DNA from 3 places in the Acidovorax sp. GW823-FHT05D11 genome. Region 3 is predicted to be linked to each of the others. Evidence: predicted binding sites of a transcription regulator. Region 3 holds the regulator's gene; each other region holds the start of a gene.
The links. Region 3 encodes FNR, which switches genes on or off when oxygen is low (the NO sensors DNR and NnrR bind a similar motif). Its sites were predicted from a motif close to TTGATNNNNATCAA; they were not measured.
Positions count from the first base shown of each region.

Region 1: AC3RCE_RS00370 (hemerythrin domain-containing protein) is a predicted target of FNR. The motif match lies at 3,286-3,299, and genes of this name have one in related genera.
Region 2: AC3RCE_RS16200 (type IV pili methyl-accepting chemotaxis transducer N-terminal domain-containing protein) is a predicted target of FNR. The motif match lies at 3,196-3,209, and genes of this name have one in related genera.

Region 1 is NZ_CM179502.1:79,691-85,544, reverse strand. Features, by position in the region: gene AC3RCE_RS00380 (YbfB/YjiJ family MFS transporter) at 140-1,351, opposite strand; gene AC3RCE_RS00375 (alkene reductase) at 1,531-2,634, shown strand; gene AC3RCE_RS00370 (hemerythrin domain-containing protein) at 2,650-3,228, opposite strand; gene AC3RCE_RS00365 (methyl-accepting chemotaxis protein) at 3,447-5,102, opposite strand; gene AC3RCE_RS00360 (heavy metal translocating P-type ATPase) at 5,215-5,854, opposite strand, start outside.
Region 2 is NZ_CM179502.1:3,486,236-3,492,089, forward strand. Features, by position in the region: gene AC3RCE_RS16185 (SDR family oxidoreductase) at 1-194, shown strand, start outside; gene AC3RCE_RS16190 (bactofilin family protein) at 584-1,558, shown strand; gene AC3RCE_RS16195 (hypothetical protein) at 1,576-2,229, shown strand; gene AC3RCE_RS16200 (type IV pili methyl-accepting chemotaxis transducer N-terminal domain-containing protein) at 2,255-3,097, opposite strand; gene moaA (GTP 3',8-cyclase MoaA) at 3,264-4,403, shown strand; gene AC3RCE_RS16210 (DUF6713 family protein) at 4,528-4,911, shown strand; gene mobA (molybdenum cofactor guanylyltransferase MobA) at 4,943-5,599, shown strand; gene AC3RCE_RS16220 (GNAT family N-acetyltransferase) at 5,617-5,854, shown strand, end outside.
Region 3 is NZ_CM179502.1:2,053,148-2,059,001, forward strand. Features, by position in the region: gene ccoP (cytochrome-c oxidase, cbb3-type subunit III) at 1-432, shown strand, start outside; gene ccoG (cytochrome c oxidase accessory protein CcoG) at 521-1,966, shown strand; gene AC3RCE_RS09425 (FixH family protein) at 2,039-2,320, shown strand; gene AC3RCE_RS09430 (hypothetical protein) at 2,372-2,665, shown strand; gene fnr (fumarate/nitrate reduction transcriptional regulator Fnr) at 2,731-3,453, opposite strand; gene hemN (oxygen-independent coproporphyrinogen III oxidase) at 3,640-5,022, shown strand; gene AC3RCE_RS09445 (sulfite exporter TauE/SafE family protein) at 5,028-5,786, shown strand.

The DNA of each region.
Region 1 (5,854 bases), 2.0 Mb from region 3:
CTTCCCCCCGCTCTCGCTACGCGGGCAGGGGGACAACGCCCTCGCTGCGGGGCGGCCCCTGCCCGGCGTTCCTGGCCTAGGCCGCGCCAGTATCGATTGGGAGCGCGTAGCGCGGCGCACGGCCAAAACTCCAGATGCGCTAGAGCGGCTTCTGCCGCCACGCCACCAGCGCCCCCAACCACAGCGCGCAGGCCGAGAACACCAGCCCGCGCGCGAGGCCTCCCGGGCCATCGGCGATCCAGCCCACCACCGTGGGCCCCACGATCTGCCCGGCGGCGAACACAATGGTGAAGGCGCTGATGCCGCTGGCCCACAGCACCTGTGGCAGGTTGTGCCGCACCAGGGCGGTGGTCGATGCCACCACCGACAGGAACACGCCGCCAAACAGCAGGCCCGAGGCCAGCACCACCGGCCAGGCCGACGTCAGCGCGGGCAGCACGGTGGCCACGCCCAGCAGCCCGTTGAGCAGGCCCAGCGCCTGGCCGCCACGGCTGCGGTCCAGCAGCCCCGCCCAGATGCGCGACGACAGCACCACCGCCAGCCCCAGCAGCGCATAGAACCAGGTCACCGCCGTGCCGCTGGCGCCTTGCTCGCGCAGCAGCGCCACGACGAAGGTCATGTAGCCGATGTAGCCCACGCCGAACAGGCCGTAGCCCAGCAGCGCGGGCGCCAGCGCACGCCAGCGCACCCGGGCGGGCGGCGGCACCACATTGAAGGCCCGGGGGGCATCCGCGGGCACCGCCAGCCCGCGCAGCACACGCGCGGGCCACCACAGGGCCGCCGTCGCGGCCATGCAGGCCAGCGCCAGCGCCCACCAGGCCCACGTCCAGGCATGCGGGGACGGCGCCGCCGCCAGCACGGCGGGCACGAGCACGGCCGACAGGCTGATGCCCCAGCCCGTGCCCCCGTAGTACAGCCCCAGCAGCAGGCCGCTGCGCCCCGGCTCCTGCGCCCCCAGGCGCGCGGCGAGCAGGCCGCCGGCAATGAACACGAGCGCGCTCGCCACGCCGGCCAGCAGGCGCTGCAGCAGGAGCGGCACCGCCTCGGTGAAAAAACCGCAGAGCCCCATGAACACGGTGGCCAGCACCGCGCCGGCCAACAGCACGGCCCCGGGTGCGGCACGCCGCAGCAGCCAGGGCGTGGCCAGCGCGCCGACCAGGTAGCCCAGCGCATTCACGGTGTTCATCGCGCCCGCGAGGGTGTAGGACCAGCCCAGGTCCTCCCGCATGGGCGGCAGCAGCAGCGCGTACGCAAAGCGCGTGATGCCGAGCGACACCGCCGCCCCCATCGACAGCGCCACGGCCAGCCACAGCGCGGGCACGGGGCGGGGGGAAGGATGGCGGGGCGGCATGGCGTTTGATTCTGCCCCAGGCCGCGCCAGCGCGCCGCGGCCCCCCGCACACCGCCGGCCAGCCCCGGATAGCACAAAACCAGAGCCCTTGTTGACGCATGTGCGCTGCACGTTTTGCGCTGCAGCATTAACCTTCCGGGGTTGATCGATTGTGTGCAACCCGTTTTTGAAAGCCCCGCATGCCTTTTCTGTCCGACCCCGTCCAAGCCGGTGACCTGCAGCTGGCCAACCGCATCGCCATGGCACCGCTCACGCGCAACCGCTCGCCCAACGCCGTGCCCACCGACCTCGTGGCCACCTACTACACGCAGCGCGCCAGCGCCGGCCTGCTGATTTCCGAGGCCACCGCCATCAGCCACCAGGGACAGGGCTACGCCGACGTGCCCGGCCTGTATGCGCCCGAGCAGATCGCCGGCTGGAAGAAGGTCACTTCGTCCGTGCACGCGGCGGGCGGCAAGATCGTGGTGCAACTGTGGCATGTGGGCCGTGTCTCGCACACCGACCTGCAGCCGGGCCATGCCGCGCCCGTGGCCCCGTCGGCGATCCAGGCCAAGACCAAGACCGTGCTCATCAAGGACGGCGTGCCCACGTTCACCCAGACCTCGGAGCCCCGCGCGCTCGAGATCGCCGAGATCCCCGGCATCGTGGCCGACTACCGCCGTGCCGCCCGCGCTGCCATCGAGGCCGGCTTCGATGGCGTGGAGGTGCACGCCGCCAACGGCTACCTGATCGACCAGTTCCTCAAGACCAGCGCCAACCACCGCACCGACGCCTATGGCGGCAGCATCGAGAACCGCGCCCGGCTGCTGGTCGAAGTGGTCACCGCCATCACGCAGGAAATCGGTGCCGGCCGCACAGGCATCCGCCTGTCGCCCGTGACGCCCGCCAACGACGTGGTGGACGCGGACCCGCAGCCCCTGTTTGACTACGTGGTGCGCCAGCTCGGCCCGCTGGGCCTTTCCTACATCCACGTGATCGAGGGTGCGACCGGCGGCCCGCGCGAACTGCCCGACCGCCCCTTCGACTACGCGGCCCTGAAGGCGGCCTACCGCGCGGCCGGCGGCCAGGGCGCGTGGATGGTGAACAACGCCTATGACAAGGCGCTGGCGGAAACCGCGCTCGCGAACGGCGCGGACATCGTGGCCTTTGGCCGGCCGTTCATCGCCAACCCCGACCTCGTGCAGCGCCTGGAGCGCGGCGCGCCCCTGAACGAGGTCAACCGCGCCACGCTGTACGGCGGCGGCGCCGAGGGCTACACCGACTACCCCGCCCTGTCGGCCTGAGGCGGGCGCGCGCCGTCAGCCCAGCCCGATCGGGCTGGGCGCCCGCATCACGATGCGCGTGAACAGGCGATCGTAGGCGGGGTCCCGCGCCTGGCCGGGCGCCAGCGGGTTGGTATTGCCGGCAAACGCCGCATCGATCGCGGCCCAGTCGCCAGGCTGCAGGCATGCCTGGGCCGCTGGCAAGACCACGGTTTCCTCCAGGCGCATGTGCTCCAGGTAGAAAGCGACATAGCGCCGCAGGGCCTCGGAAAAGGTGTCGCGGCGCGCCTCGCCCATCAGCTCCCAGCCCAGCAGCAGATGCTGCAGCTCGCGCACGGCGGCCTCGCCGCCCGCGTGTTCGCGCTCCAGTTGCGCGATGGCGCCGGCCGCCTCCGGCGAACGCTCGGCCACCTTCGGGAACAGCCATTGCGATTCCTTCGGGTGGTGCTGGCGTTCGGGGAATTCGTCGATGTAGAACAGCATGGCCCGCATCACGTCGAAGAACGCGGCGGGCTCGTCGCCCGGCCCCTGGTCCAGCATCAGGCGCAAGGAATGCAGCACGGCCGCAAGCGACGCATGCTCTTCGTGGATGGTCCGCAGGCTGATCGACGGCATGGCAGTGCTCCCCAGGTCACAAGGCCTCCAGATTGCCATGCAGGCGCCCGCCCGCGCATGACGCAGGTCAACAAACCGTCGGGGACCGGGTGCGCATCGCGCGGCCGGTGCGCCTGCGGCCGCCGCACGCCGGGCATGAAAAAGCCCTGCATGCGCATCCGCCCGCAGGGCCCATTCCGGGTGTGATGGCGCGCGGGCGCCACCGGTTCAATCCATCATCAGCGCGCGAGCAGTGCCCTGGAAGGCTCCCCGGCGAGCGCCTGGTGCTGCGGCGCCTCCACGGGTGCGTGGTGGGCGGCGTGGAGCATGGCGTCGGCCAGGCGGAACTGCTGCACCACCTGCGACAGGCGCGCGGCCTGTTCGCGCATGGACTCGGCCGCCGCCGCGGACTCCTCCACCAGCGCCGCGTTCTGCTGCGTCATGCGGTCGATCTCGCCCACCGACTGGTTCACCTGGCCGATGCCGGCCGACTGCTCCGACGCCGCCGCCGTGATCTCGCCGATGATGTCGCCCACGCGCTGCACGCTGGCCACGATTTCCTTCATGGCCGTGCCCGCATCCTCCACGTGGCGCACGCCCCCGTCCACGGCCGTCACGCTGCTGTGGATCAGGCCCTTGATGTCGCTGGCCGCCGCCGCCGAGCGCTGGGCCAGGCTGCGCACCTCGCTGGCCACCACGGCAAAGCCCCGCCCCTGCTCACCGGCGCGCGCGGCTTCCACGGCGGCGTTCAGCGCGAGGATGTTGGTCTGGAAGGCGATGGAATCGATCAGGCCGATGATGTCGCCGATCTTGCGGCTGGAGGCCGAAATCTCCTGCATGCTGGAGACGGCCTGCTGCACCACCGAGCCGCCGCGCGTCGCGGTGCTGGAGGCCGATGCCGCCAGCTGGTTGGCCATCTGCGACGACGACGCGGTCTGCTGCACCGTCGAGGTGAGCTGCGAGAGCGAAGCCACCGCTTCCTGGGCATTGCTCGCCGTCTGCTCCGTGCGTTGCGAGAGGTCCTGGTTGCCCATGGCGATCTCCTGGCTGGCCGTGGCGATGTTGCCGCTGGCGTCCCGCACCTGCGCCACGAGCGCGCCCAGGCCCTGCTGCATGTCGCGCAGCGCGCGCTGCAGGTCGGCCACTTCGTCCTTGCCTTCGGCGGCAATGTTCTGGGACAGGTCCCCCCCGGCAATGGCCTGCGCCATGCGGCGCGCCTCTTCAAGCGGGTGGCAGATCGAGTTCATGTTCATCAGCGTGGTGGGCACCACCACCACCACGGTGATCACCACGGCCAGGACGAAGAGCCACTTGGTCTCGCTGGACACCCGGCCCTGCTGTTCGACCGACTTGGCCACTTCGGCCCGCAGCACGGTATCGAGCTCTCCCACCAGCTTGTCGGCCTGGTCGAACTCGGCCACGGCCTTGCCGCTCATGCGGTTGGCAATCGTGGCGGTGTCGTAGCCGCTGGCTTCCAGCTGCCGGGCCACATGGGCAAACAGCTCGCGGTAGCTGTCCAGCCTGGCGATGATGTTGCGCACCACCACGTTGTCCGCGTCGTCCTCGCCCTCCAGGAACTTCGCGGCGATCTTCTTGGCCTTGTCCTGGCTGGCCAGCCACTTGTCGTGCGCGGCCTTCACGGCTTCCGGCTTCTCGTAGCCAATGATCATGTCCTTCTCGTACTGGCGGACGGAGCCCATCTCGCCGCGCAGCTCCGCCATGTAGCCCACCTTGGCGAAGGAGTTGTCCATGAAGTTCTGGCTCATGTCATGGATGCGGAACATGCCCAGCATGCCCGCGCCGCCCAGCAGGCCCAGCAGGCCCAGCACCACCGCGATGGCCCCCAGCATGCGCATTCGGATGGTGAACTGCCGCATGAACGAGAAGAGATTCATGATGTGTCGTCCTTTTATGGGTATGGAGGGGCCGCGCCTGCATTCGAAGCCGCCGGCCTGCAACAAAGCGTTGCAGTTTGCCAGACATCGATGACCGCACTGTACGTATTTATCACATGCGCCAGCGCTTCAGTAAGAGGGCATTCGCCATCACGCTGACCGAGCTCAAGGCCATGGCCGCCCCTGCCACCACGGGGCTCAGGTAGCCCATCGCCGCCAGAGGAATCCCGGCCACGTTGTACGCGAACGCCCAGAACAGGTTCTGGCGGATCTTCATCACCGTGCGGTGGGAGATGTCGAGCGCCGCGGCCACCAGCATCGGGTCGCCCCGCATCAGCGTGATGCCCGCCGCATGCATGGCCACGTCCGTGCCGTTGCCCATGGCCATGCCCACATCGGCCGCCGCCAGCGCCGGGGCGTCGTTCACGCCGTCGCCCACCATCGCGACAATACGGCCCCCGCGCCGCGCCGCTGCGCCGGGTCGCTGCCCTCCGGGAGGGACTTCTTCGCTACCCCGTTGCAACGCAGCCACCCTGGCGGCCTTGTCACCCGGCAATACCTCGGCCATCACCTCACCCGCGTCGGGGTCCAGCCCCAGGCGCCGGGCCATGGCCTCGGCCGCTCCCCGGTTGTCGCCCGAGATCATCACGGTGCGGATGCCACGCGCCTTCAGCGCCGCCAGCGCCGCGCGCGCGCCGGGCTTGGGCTCGTCGCCAAAGGCCATCAAGGCACGCAAGACATAGCGTGCGCCG
Region 2 (5,854 bases), 1.4 Mb from region 3:
ACACCGGCCTGGCCGCCGAGTTCGCGGGCGGCCCGGTGGACGAGGCGCGCCGCGCCAAGTTCCTGGCCACCATTCCGCTGGGCCGCTTCTCCACCGCGCTGGACGTGGCCAACGCCGCGCTGTACCTGGCGAGCGACGAGGCGTCCTTCGTCAGCGGCGTGTGCATCGAGGTGGACGGCGGGCGCTGCGTGTAGGCACCTGCTGGCGGTCTCGCAAGGGATCGCGCCCGGGCGCCCGCCACCTGCAAGGCCGCCGGAGGCCGCCCCGCGCAGGCACAAGCCGCACCAGGGAGGTGCGGATTGATTGACGGTTGCAGGGCAGCTGCCTATAGTGCCGCCCATCCATGTTTGCAAGCGCCTCTCCCGTCACGACCCCCAGCGGCACCGCGCCGCTGCGCCGTGCCGCGCGCTCGCAAGCCACCCTCCAGGCCGGCGACCGCCGGGTCTGCACGCTTGCTGCAGACTCCTGAGCCCGGCGACACCCTCTCCCCCACGTTCTTTCGCGCACCTCCTGTCGCCGGGCCCATCCCCCAGGCGCTTGCTTGCGCCCAGGCCACGGCCCGGGGCAGCCTTGAGGAGTGTTGATGCCCCCGTTCCCTTCCGGCGAGATATCGCTCGCCCCGTGCCCCCCCGCGCGCCACGACCCCGCCGACGGAGCCGCTGCCGGCCTGACGGCCGCCACCGACATCACCCGCCACTTCATCCGCGCCAAACGGCCCTGCGCCGACGGCTACCGCTGGTACCTGCGCCGCCAGGAGGGCGCCAGCAACTACCAGGCCCTGCTGGACGACCTGGTGCGCGAAGGCCGGGTGGAGGACGCCTGCTGGATGCTCGACCAGTTCGGCCCCACCAACGACGTGCTGGAGGTGGACCATCTGGAGGCCGACGCGCTGGTGTTCGCCGGCAGCGTGCGGTGCCAGGGCAGCGCCGACGTGGACGGTGTGCTGCGCACCGGCCGCAGCCTCAGCGTGCTGGGTGGCCTGCGGGTGGGCGGTGCGCTGCGGGTGGGAGAAGACCTGCGCGTCGCGGGCGCGCTGCGCTGTGAGGGCAGCGTGCGGCTGCACGGCGACGCGCGCGTGGGCGGCTCCCTGGTGGTGGCGCAGCGGCTGCAGTGCACGGGCGGCCTGCGCGTGGGCGGCGAGCTGGACGCTGGCGCCTCGGCCCACATCGGCGGCCACTGCACCGTGGGCCAGGACCTGCGCGTGGCAGGCGCCCTGGACGGCGGCGGAGGCATCAAGGTGGGCGGCCACCTGCACGGCGACGCGGCCGTGCAGGCCACGCACGGCCTGCAGGTGGCGGGCGACGTGGACTGCCGCGGCCACCTGCAGGTGGGCTCGGGCGTGCGCGCGGGCGGGCGCATCCACGCAGGAGGGGCCATCCGCGCGGGCGAAAGCCTGTCGGCGGGGGAAACCATCGCGGCGGGTGAAGCCTATGGCGTGTACGCCGGCCTGGTGGTGCCGCTGCCCGACTGGCCCCACAGCGCCCGGGTGTGCGCCCGTGAGCAGCCCGCGCGCCTGCTGAGCGGCTGCTGGACCGATGGCCCGGGGCACACGCCATGATGCCCGGAGCCTGCGCCTTGCACCTCGCGCCCCGCATCGCCCCCGGTGCCCCGGCCAGCCGGGGCTGGCTGGGTGCGCTGGGCCACCTGCTGACCGAACTTCGCATCGACGTGGACCTGTCGGGCCGCGACATCCAGCGCGAGTTCGACGCACTGCACGAACGCATCCGCACCAACCACCGCACCCGCGACGCGATGCGCGCGCTGCCCCTGCGCCTGCACGGGCTGGAGTTGCGCCTGCGCGAGGCCGACGGCGAGTATTTTGTCTACGCCATCGACCCGCAGCGCAACCGCATCGTGGCCTACACCGTGTTCAACCGTCTGGTCGAGGTGGACCGCCGCACCGACCGCCACCTGCGCGCGCCCCACACCAAGGTGGTGGACGGCTACCGCCGCATGGGCATTGCCTCCGCCATCTACCGCTGGTGGCTGGACTCGGGCCGCAGCCTCATGACCGGGGCACGCCAGTCCGCCGGGGCCCACGGCCTGTGGATGGCCCTGGCGCGCGACTATGAGCTGGCGGCGGTGCGCATCGACGCGCACAAACGCGTGCAGCGCCTGCCCCTGCCACCACCCCCGGGATTCTTCGACGCGCTGGACACCCGGCTGGTGCTGGTGGGGCGCGATTGCCGCCTGGCGGACTTCACGCAGCACGCGGCCTGCAGGGGCTGACGGGGGGCCGGATGCCCCCGGACGCTCAGCCCAGCACCTCGCGCAGGGCTGCCTCGTACAGGTTGGTGAGCTTGTCCATCACGCCCAGCAGGCGCTCGCTGGTGGTGGCCACGGCGTTGAGCCCCACGTCATCTGCCGGGCGGCGCAGGGCCGATTCAAAGAACAGCCACTGCGAGTCGGCCAGCTCCAGCTCGTTGCGGATGGCGGGGGTGGACACCGGCGCCGCCTTCAACGTCTGCAGTGCCTGGCGGAAGTCGGCGGCGTCGGAGGCCAGTTGCGCCTGCACCACCTTGGACTCCACCTTGGCCGCGTGCAGAAAGTAGTTCTTGGCCAGGCGCTGCGACAGCATGCGCTGGCGGCCCGCCAGGTTCACCAGCCGCGCGCTGGGGGCCTGCGCCAGCCTCTCGATCGACTCGGTCACGGCCTGGGAAACCAGCAGCGTGCGGTCGGCCTGGTCGGACGCCGCCACCACCAGCGCCGTCTGGGTGGCTGGCACGGCGGTCAACTGGTTGAGCAGGGCAAACTGCTTTTGCACTTCTTCCAGCTGGCGCCCCACGTCGGCCGGCCAGCGCCCCGACTGCAGGCCCCGCGCCAGTTCGCTGCTGCCCGACTGCACCATCTTGCGCGCCAGCCCCATCACATCCACCGCCGCCCCCGGCAGCACCTGCAGGTACTGCTGGCAATAGGCCTTGGCCATCCGCTGCGACAGGGCGCGGAACCAGCCCGCATAGTTGATGGCCCCCGACAGCCCTATCTGCGCCTGGGCACTGTGGCCCCAGGTGGGCAGCAGGATGCCCGCCGCCACCCATTGAACCGCCACGCGGCGCTGACATGGCAGGGCGTCGGCGAAGAACTCACGAACTGGCATGGGAATCCCCTGAAATCGGATGCCGTATTGTTGCAATGCAACATCCAGAGCGCCCTGCGCCATGTCAAAGGCGGGCCACGCCGCCGCCGGGGCAGAACTTGACCGCGATCAACTCCGCGCGCAGGGGCTTGCCCCTCTGCGGGGCCCCTTGCGGCAAAATCACCCCATGGCCGAACGTGTGATTCCCCTGGTGGACCAACGCATCGCCGCACTGGCGGCGCGGGTGCCCACGCACCCGGTGGCCCCCACGGGCCAACTCACCGACACCCGGGGCCGCCCGCTGCGCGACCTGCGCATCAGCGTGACGGACCGCTGCAACTTCCGCTGCAACTACTGCATGCCCAAGGAAGTGTTCGACAAGGACTACCCCTACCTGCCGCACGGTGCCTTGCTGAGCTTCGAGGAGATCACCCGGCTGGCGCGGCTGTTCCTGGCGCACGGCGTGCGCAAGATCCGCCTGACCGGCGGCGAGCCCCTGCTGCGCAAGAACCTGGAAGCGCTGGTGGCCCAGCTGGCCCAGCTGCGCACGGTGGACGGCCTGGCGCCCGACCTCACCCTCACCACCAACGGGTCGCTGCTGGCGCGCAAGGCCCAGGCCTTGAAGGATGCGGGCCTGAACCGCGTGACCGTGAGTCTGGACGGACTGGACGACACGATCTTTCGCCGCATGAACGATGTGGACTTTCCGGTGGCCGACGTGCTGGCGGGCATCGAAGCCGCGCACGCGGCGGGCCTGTCTCACATCAAGGTCAACATGGTGGTCAAGCGCGGCACCAACGACCATGAAATCTTGCCCATGGCGCGCCACTTTCGCGGCACGGGCACCACGCTGCGTTTCATCGAGTACATGGACGTGGGCGCCACCAACGGCTGGCGCATGGACGAGGTGCTGCCCTCGGCCGAGCTGATCGAACGCCTGCGCGCCGAGCTGCCGCTGGTGCAGCTCGACCCCAGCAGCCCCGGCGAGACCGCCGAGCGCTGGGGCTACACCAACGCACAAGGCCAGTACGACCCCGCCCTGGGCGAGGTGGGCGTGATCAGCAGCGTGACCCAGGCCTTCTGCCACGACTGCAACCGCGCGCGCCTGTCCACCGAAGGCAAGCTCTACCTGTGCCTGTTTGCCTCGGAGGGTTACGACCTGCGCACCCTGCTGCGCGGCGGCGCCAGCGACGAAGCGATCGCCTCGGCCATCGCCCCCATCTGGCAACAGCGCGGCGACCGCTATTCGGAGCTGCGCAGCAGCCTGCCGGCGGACACCACACAGGGTGGCGCGCGGCGGGTGGAGATGAGCTATATCGGCGGCTAGCGGTGGGGCCGGCCCCGTGCATCTCGGCCCTGCGGAGCCCCCGCCCCGCGCCATGGTCCGGGCGCCGACGGTTTTCAGGCACCATGGGTGGCCGCGGCCTTCACCTCTTGCCCACACCCACCCCATGCCCCTTCAATCTAAACACCGCGCACTGTTCCTGGCCAATGCCACCGTCCTGGTCACGCACCAGATCGACGCCGCGTACTGGCATGAGTGGGAGCTGTTCCACATTCCCGGCGGCAACCAGGTCAATCTGCTGCTCAACCTGCCCATCATTGCGCTGGTGCTGTATGCCCAGGCACAGGTCGCCCGCGGCGAAGGCCCGGCGGCCCTGGCGTTCTACAAGCTCATGCCCTGCCTGGGGGCCTTGACCGTGGCGATCCACGGCCTGTTTTTTGCCCTGGGGCACGAGGCGTTCGCGCAACCCGTGTCCCTGGGCCTGCTGGCCTGCACGGCCGTCCTCTCGTGCCTGCAACTGACCGCGCTGCGTGCCCGGCAGCCGCTGTAGCACCCTGCTTTTCACCCCATCGCCCACCCCCATGATCGAAACCCAAGACATCACCGGCCTCGTGCTTGCAGGCGGACGCGGCAGCCGCATGGGCGGCGTCGACAAAGGCCTGCAGAGTTTTCGCGGCCTGCCGCTGGCGCTGCACACGCTGATGCGGCTGCAGATGCAGACCGGCGCCACCATGGTCAATGCCAACCGCAACCTCGCGGCCTACGAGGCGTTTGGCGCCCCCGTGTGGCCCGATGTGCTGGCCGACTATGCCGGCCCGCTGGCGGGCTTTCTGACGGGGCTGGAGCGTTGCGAAACACCCTGGCTGCTGACGGTGCCCTGCGACACCCCGCTGTTCCCGCTGGACCTGGCCCAGCGCCTGGCGGCCGCGGCGGACGCCCAGGGTGCCGACATCGCCATGGCCGCGGCGCCCGAGGACGATGGCACGGGCCGCACCAGCGTGCGCACCCAGCCGGTGTTCTGCCTGCTGCGCGTGGACCTGCTCGAAAGCCTGGTCGCCTTCACCCAGGCCGGCGGCCGCAAGATCGACGCCTGGACGGGCCAGCACCACTGCGCCATCGTGCCCTTCGACCAGCCGGGCGATGACCCCAAGGCCTTCTTCAACGCCAATACGCTGGCCGAGCTGCACGCGCTGGAGAGCACCAGCACACCGCAGGCCCCACAGGCCTCACAGGCTTGACGCGCCCCCCAACCGCCATGAACACGCGCCCGTTTCCGGCCACCAGCTCCGTACAGATCCGCCCCTTGGCCGCCGCGGATGCCGTGGCCTACAAGGCCCTGCGCGACGAGGCGCTGCGCACGGCGCCGGATGCGTTCACCTCCGACTACGAATCCTCGGTGGGCCGCGATGCCAGCGAGTACGTGGCGCGCTTTGGCCCCCTGGAATCCGGCCAGTTCTTCCTGGGGGCCTTCGATGCCACGGGCCAGCTGCTCG
Region 3 (5,854 bases):
GACTGGCTCCATGGCGGGGCGCCCGAGAAGATCCGTGAAACGATCGAGAAGGGCCGTGTGGGCAACATGCCTCCCATGGCGGCCGCAGTGGGCACGCCCGAAGACGTGCGCAACCTGTCGCACTATGTGCTGAGCCTGTCGGGCAGCCCGCACGATTCGCTGCGTGCTTCGCTGGGCAAGTCCAAGTTCACGGCATGCGCGGCCTGCCATGGCATGGACGGCAAGGGCAACCAGGCGCTGGGTGCCCCCAATCTGACCGACGACGTCTGGCTGCATGGCTGGGGCGAGGCGGCCATTACCGCCATGGTCAACAACGGCAAGGTCAACCAGATGCCGGCCCAGGCCGACAAGTTGACGGAAGCGCAGATCGGCGTGCTGTCTGCGTACGTATGGGGCCTGTCCAACGGCAAGCAGGCTGCCGCGGTGCGCTGATCCGGGCCGGGTGGCGCGCCCCCTGGCGCTGCGCCCGGCTTTTTGCCCCATTGCTGAAGACACACCAAGCCAATAGGTCGACACCACCATGAAGCCACCCAGCGGGCCAGCCCGCAAGGTCATTCCGATTGCACCGGTTGCATCCGATGCCTCGTCCGAGGGCGAGATCGTCTCCTTGTACGAAGCGCAGAAGAAGATTTACCCGCGCTCCATCAGTGGCCTGTTCGCACGCTGGCGCTGGGGCATGGTGTTTCTCACGCAGCTGGTCTTTTACGGCCTTCCCTGGTTCGAGTGGGGGCAGCGCCAGATGGTGCTGTTCGACCTGGGGGCACGGCGGTTCTATATTTTCGGGCTGGTGCTCTATCCGCAGGACTTCATCTATCTCACGGGCCTGCTCATCATCTCGGCGCTGTCGCTTTTCCTGTTCACGGCCGTGGCGGGGCGGCTGTGGTGCGGTTTCGCCTGTCCCCAGACGGTCTACACCGAAATGTTCATGTGGATCGAGCACAAGATCGAAGGCGATCGCAGTGCCCGGTTGCGGCTGGACAACGGGCCCTGGAGCTTCGAGAAGATCCGCAAGAAGTTTCTCAAACAGGTGGTATGGATCACCGTGGCGCTGTGGACGGGGTTCACGTTCGTGGGCTATTTCGTGCCCATTCGTGAGCTCGGCGCGGAACTGCTGGCGCTGCAGGGCAACTGGCAGATATTCTGGGTGCTGTTCTACGGCTTTGCCACGTATGGCAATGCGGGCTACATGCGCGAGCAGGTGTGCAAGTACATGTGCCCCTACGCGCGCTTTCAGAGCGCGATGTTCGACCGGGACACCCTGATCGTGAGCTATGACGTGGAACGCGGCGAGCCGCGCGGCCCGCGCAACAAGACGATCGACCACAAGGCCAAGGGCCTGGGTGACTGCATTGACTGCACCCTGTGCGTGCAGGTGTGTCCCGTGGGCATCGATATCCGCAAGGGCCTGCAGTACGAGTGCATTGGCTGCGGACTGTGCGTGGATGCGTGCAACACGGTGATGGACAAGATGCACTACCCCCGGGGGCTGATCCGCTTTTCCACGCAGAACGGCGTGGCGCAGCGCTGGAGCCAGTCGCAGATCCTGCGGCGCGTCCTGCGGCCTCGCGTGCTGATCTACACCGCCGTGCTGGTGGCACTGTGCGTGGGCATGATGGCCAGCCTGGTCACCCGCACGCCGCTCAAGGTGGATGTGGTGCGCGACCGCGCGGCCCTGTCGCGCATCGTGGCGGGCGGCAAGCTGGAGAATATCTACCGCCTGCAGATCATGAACGCCACCGAAGGCCCCCAGCGCTACCGCATCGGCGCCCGCGGCCTGGACGGGCTGGAGGTGGCCTCTGAAGCCGAGGTGGACATTGGCCCCGCGGAGTCCCGGTGGGTGGCCGTGCGCCTGCAGATACCGTATGGCTCCGCGCCCCCGGGCTCCCATGCCGTGCAGTTCGATGTGCAGGCGGTGGGCGCTGCGGCCCATGTGACCGAGAAGTCCGTATTCCTGGTGCCCCGATGAGGCGACGTGCACCCCGGTGCACGGCCCCGGGGACGTTGTATGACCGAGAAGATTTTTGAGGAGCAAGCACCCATGCCATCCAATCCAGCCATCGGCTCCGCCCCCGCCACCGCTGCGCCCTGGTGGAAATTCGGCCACGTCTGGCTGATCATCGCCGGCCCTGCCATCGTCATCGTGGCGGGCTTTGTCACGCTGTGGCTGGCGATTTCGCGGCCAGACCCCGTGGTCGCCGAGGACTACTACCGCCAGGGCATCGAAATCAACAAGACGCTGGAGGCTCCGGAGAAGAGCCTGGCCCCGGCTATGAAGGGCCGCAACCACGCGGCGACACCGGTTCAGGACCAGCCACGCTGAAACCCCTGGCCGAGCAGCGGGTCTGCGCGGCCTTACCAGGAGACAACCCCGATGTGGACGCAACGCCTGATGTGGATTGCATGGCCCGCCTTTCTGATGGCGGGCGCGATGGAGATGCTGGTTTTTGCGATGGTGGACCCGCAGGACCTGCATTGGTTCGGGCAGCCGCTGGCCCTGTCGCGCCAGGGCGTCTACACGCTCGCGTTCTTTGCGTTCTGGGCCATCACCATGGCCTCCAGCGCGTTGACCACGCTGCTGGCAATGTCGCCCTTTGAACTCAACCGCTGCCCCGTGCCCGAAGGCGAGCGCCCTGATGATTGCCGAAAGACATCATCCTGCCCTTGAACAGCGCACCGGCCGGGCTCCGGTGGCAAGGCGTTGCCGGGACGGGCGGACCTGGCTCGCCTTGCTCAGTGGCAGGCGGACTGGTTGTTCACGATGCGCTTGAGCGCGTCGGTCTCGAGGATGCGGACATGGCGCTGCTTGACTTCGACAATGCCTTCTTCCACAAACTTGGAGAAGGTGCGGCTCACGGTCTCGAGCTTGAGGCCCAGGTAGCTGCCGATCTCCTCGCGCGTCATGCGCAGCACCAGCTCGGACTGCGAGAATCCGCGGGCGTGCAGGCGCTGCACCAGATTGAGCAGGAACGCTGCCAGGCGCTCCTCGGCACGCATGCTGCCCAGCAGCAGCATCACGCCGTGTTCGCGCACGATCTCGCGGCTCATGATCTTGTGCACGTGGTGCTGCAGCGCGGTGACCTCGCGGGACAGTTCCTCGATGCGGTCAAACGGCATGACGCAGACCTCGGCGTCTTCCAGGGCCACCGCATCGCAGGTGTGGTGGTCATTCACGATGCCGTCCAGGCCGATGATCTCGCCCGCCATCTGGAACCCCGTGACTTGGTCGCGTCCGTCCTCGGTGGCCACGCAGGTCTTGAAAAAGCCGGTGCGGATGGCATAAAGCGAGGTGAACGACTCACCATTGCGAAACAGCGTGCCGCCGCGCTTCACCTTGCGGCGAACTGCAACGACCTCGTCGATGCGGTGCAGTTGCTCTTCGCTCAGGCCCACCGGCATGCACAGCTCGCGCAGGTTGCAATTGGAACAGGCGACTTTGATGGTGAGCGGGTTCATAGGCACAGGGCGGAGTTAGGTTTCGAGCATACCGCCCGATGGCCGAAGAGGGAGTCTCTTGGAGGGCGGGCAGGCGACTGACATGCATCAAATTGTCGCTGTTCCGGCCACTCCATCACTTGATTCATGTCAAGGACATGGGGAGCAGCTTACGGCACAGTCAAGGTGTACGCAAGGATTCGCCCCATGACCGCTGTTTCGCCTGACCTGCTGCGCCGTTTTGACGTACCAGGCCCCCGCTATACCTCCTATCCGACGGCCGACCGGTTTGTGGAAGCCTTCGGCCAGGAGGACTACGCCCTCGCCCTCGAGCAGCGCCGCATGGGCACCCTGACCAAGGCGCTGCCCTTGTCCCTGTATGTGCACATCCCCTTTTGCGAGTCGCTGTGCTACTACTGCGCCTGCAACAAGATCATCACCAAGCACCACGACCGGGCTGAAGTCTATCTGCGCTATCTCAGCCGCGAGATCGATCTGCACACGGCGCACTGCGGCACGGGCCAGGTGGTGAGCCAGCTGCACCTGGGCGGCGGCACTCCCACCTTCCTGTCGGACGATGGCTTGCGGGAACTCATGGCGATGCTCCAGCGCAGCTTCACCCTGGCGCCGGGCGGGGAGTACTCGATCGAGGTGGACCCCCGTACCGTCAATGCCGACCGGCTTGCCGTGCTCGCGGAGCTTGGATTCAACCGGCTGAGTTTTGGCGTGCAGGATTTTGACCCCGAGGTCCAGAAGGCGGTGCACCGCATCCAGCCCGCCGAACAGGTGTTTTCGCTGGTGGAATCCGCGCGCTCGCTCGGCTTCGAATCGATCAATGTGGACCTGATCTACGGGTTGCCGCGCCAGACGCCGGAGTCGTTCGACCGTACGCTGGCGCAGGTGGTTCAGTTGCGGCCTGATCGCATTGCGCTGTATGCCTATGCCCACCTGCCGGAGCGGTTCAAGCCCCAGCGCCGCATCCTCTCCGCCGAACTGCCCGCAGCCTCCGGCAAGGTGTCGATGCTCTCCCGTTCGCTCGACGCGTTCATGGGCGCCGGCTATGTGTATGTGGGGATGGACCACTTCGCGCTGCCGGAGGACTCGCTGGCCGTCGCCAAGCGGCAGGGCCGCCTGCACCGTAACTTCCAGGGCTACAGCACCCAGCCCGACTGCGACCTGATCGGCCTGGGCGTGTCGGCCATTGGCAGGGTCGGCGCCACCTACAGCCAGAACGCCAAGACCCTGGATGAGTACTACGACCTGCTGAACCAGGGGCGTCTGCCCGTGGTGCGTGGCTTGGCCCTGACGCGGGACGACCTCGTGCGCCGCGCCGTCATCATGTCCTTGATGTGCCAGGGAGAACTGCTGTTCGAGCCCATGGAACAGGCCTGGCTTCTCGATTTTCGGCACTATTTCTCCGCCGAACTGGCGCAACTCGACACCATGGCCGAGCAGGGGCTGGTCAAGGTGAGGCCCGACGGTGTCGAGGTCACGGCCATGGGCTGGTTCTTCGTGCGCGGCATCGCCATGGTTTTCGACCGATATCTGCAGGCAGACCGCAACCGCGCGCGTTTTTCACGCATCATCTGAATCCCATGCTTGCAACGGTTGCCTCGACTGCCTTGTTGATGGGGCTCGTTGGCGGGTCCCATTGCCTGGCCATGTGCTCGGCACCTTGTGGCGCCGTGGTGGGGCAGGGGAGCGCGGGCTGCGCATCCGCCCCGGGCGCCGGGGCGCCGGCGGAGGGGGCTCCCCCGAAGGTGCAGGCGGTGCGGTGGGCACCGCGCGGTGGCGTGGCCCGGCGGGCCGTGGCCTTTCATGCGGGCCGCCTGACGGGATATGCGCTGGCGGGCGGGCTGGCCGCCCTGGCCATGGACAGCCTGGCGTGGCTCACTCAGCAGACCATGGCACTGCGCCCGGCGTGGACCTTGATGCACGTCGCGGTGATGGCGTGGGGGCTGATGCTGATGGTCCAGGCGCGGCAGCCGCTCTGGGTGGAGCAGGCGGGCCGTGGCGTGTGGGAGCGCGTGAGGCCTCTGGTCCGTGCACCGGGGGGCATTCTTGCCGCGGGGTTTCTCTGGGCGCTGATGCCCTGTGGCTTGCTGTATTCGGCGCTGCTGGTGGCTGCCTTGAGCGGAGGGCCCCTGGAGGGCGCATTGTCCATGGCGCTTTTTGGCATTGGCAGCGGCGTCTGGCTGGTCGGCGGGCCCTGGGCCTGGACGCGGTTGCGGGCCCGGCTCAACACCGTGCGCGCGGACTGGGGGACGCGCGCCGCCGGTGGCCTGCTCTGCGCGGTGGCAAGCTGGGCACTGTGGATGGACCTCGTCTACAAACCCTCGCTGTGGTGCCGCTAGCGTGCATTCGCGCCGCGGCGGCCTGAGGGCGCGGCGGTCTCGGTAACCCACATCCCCATGAGGGGGAT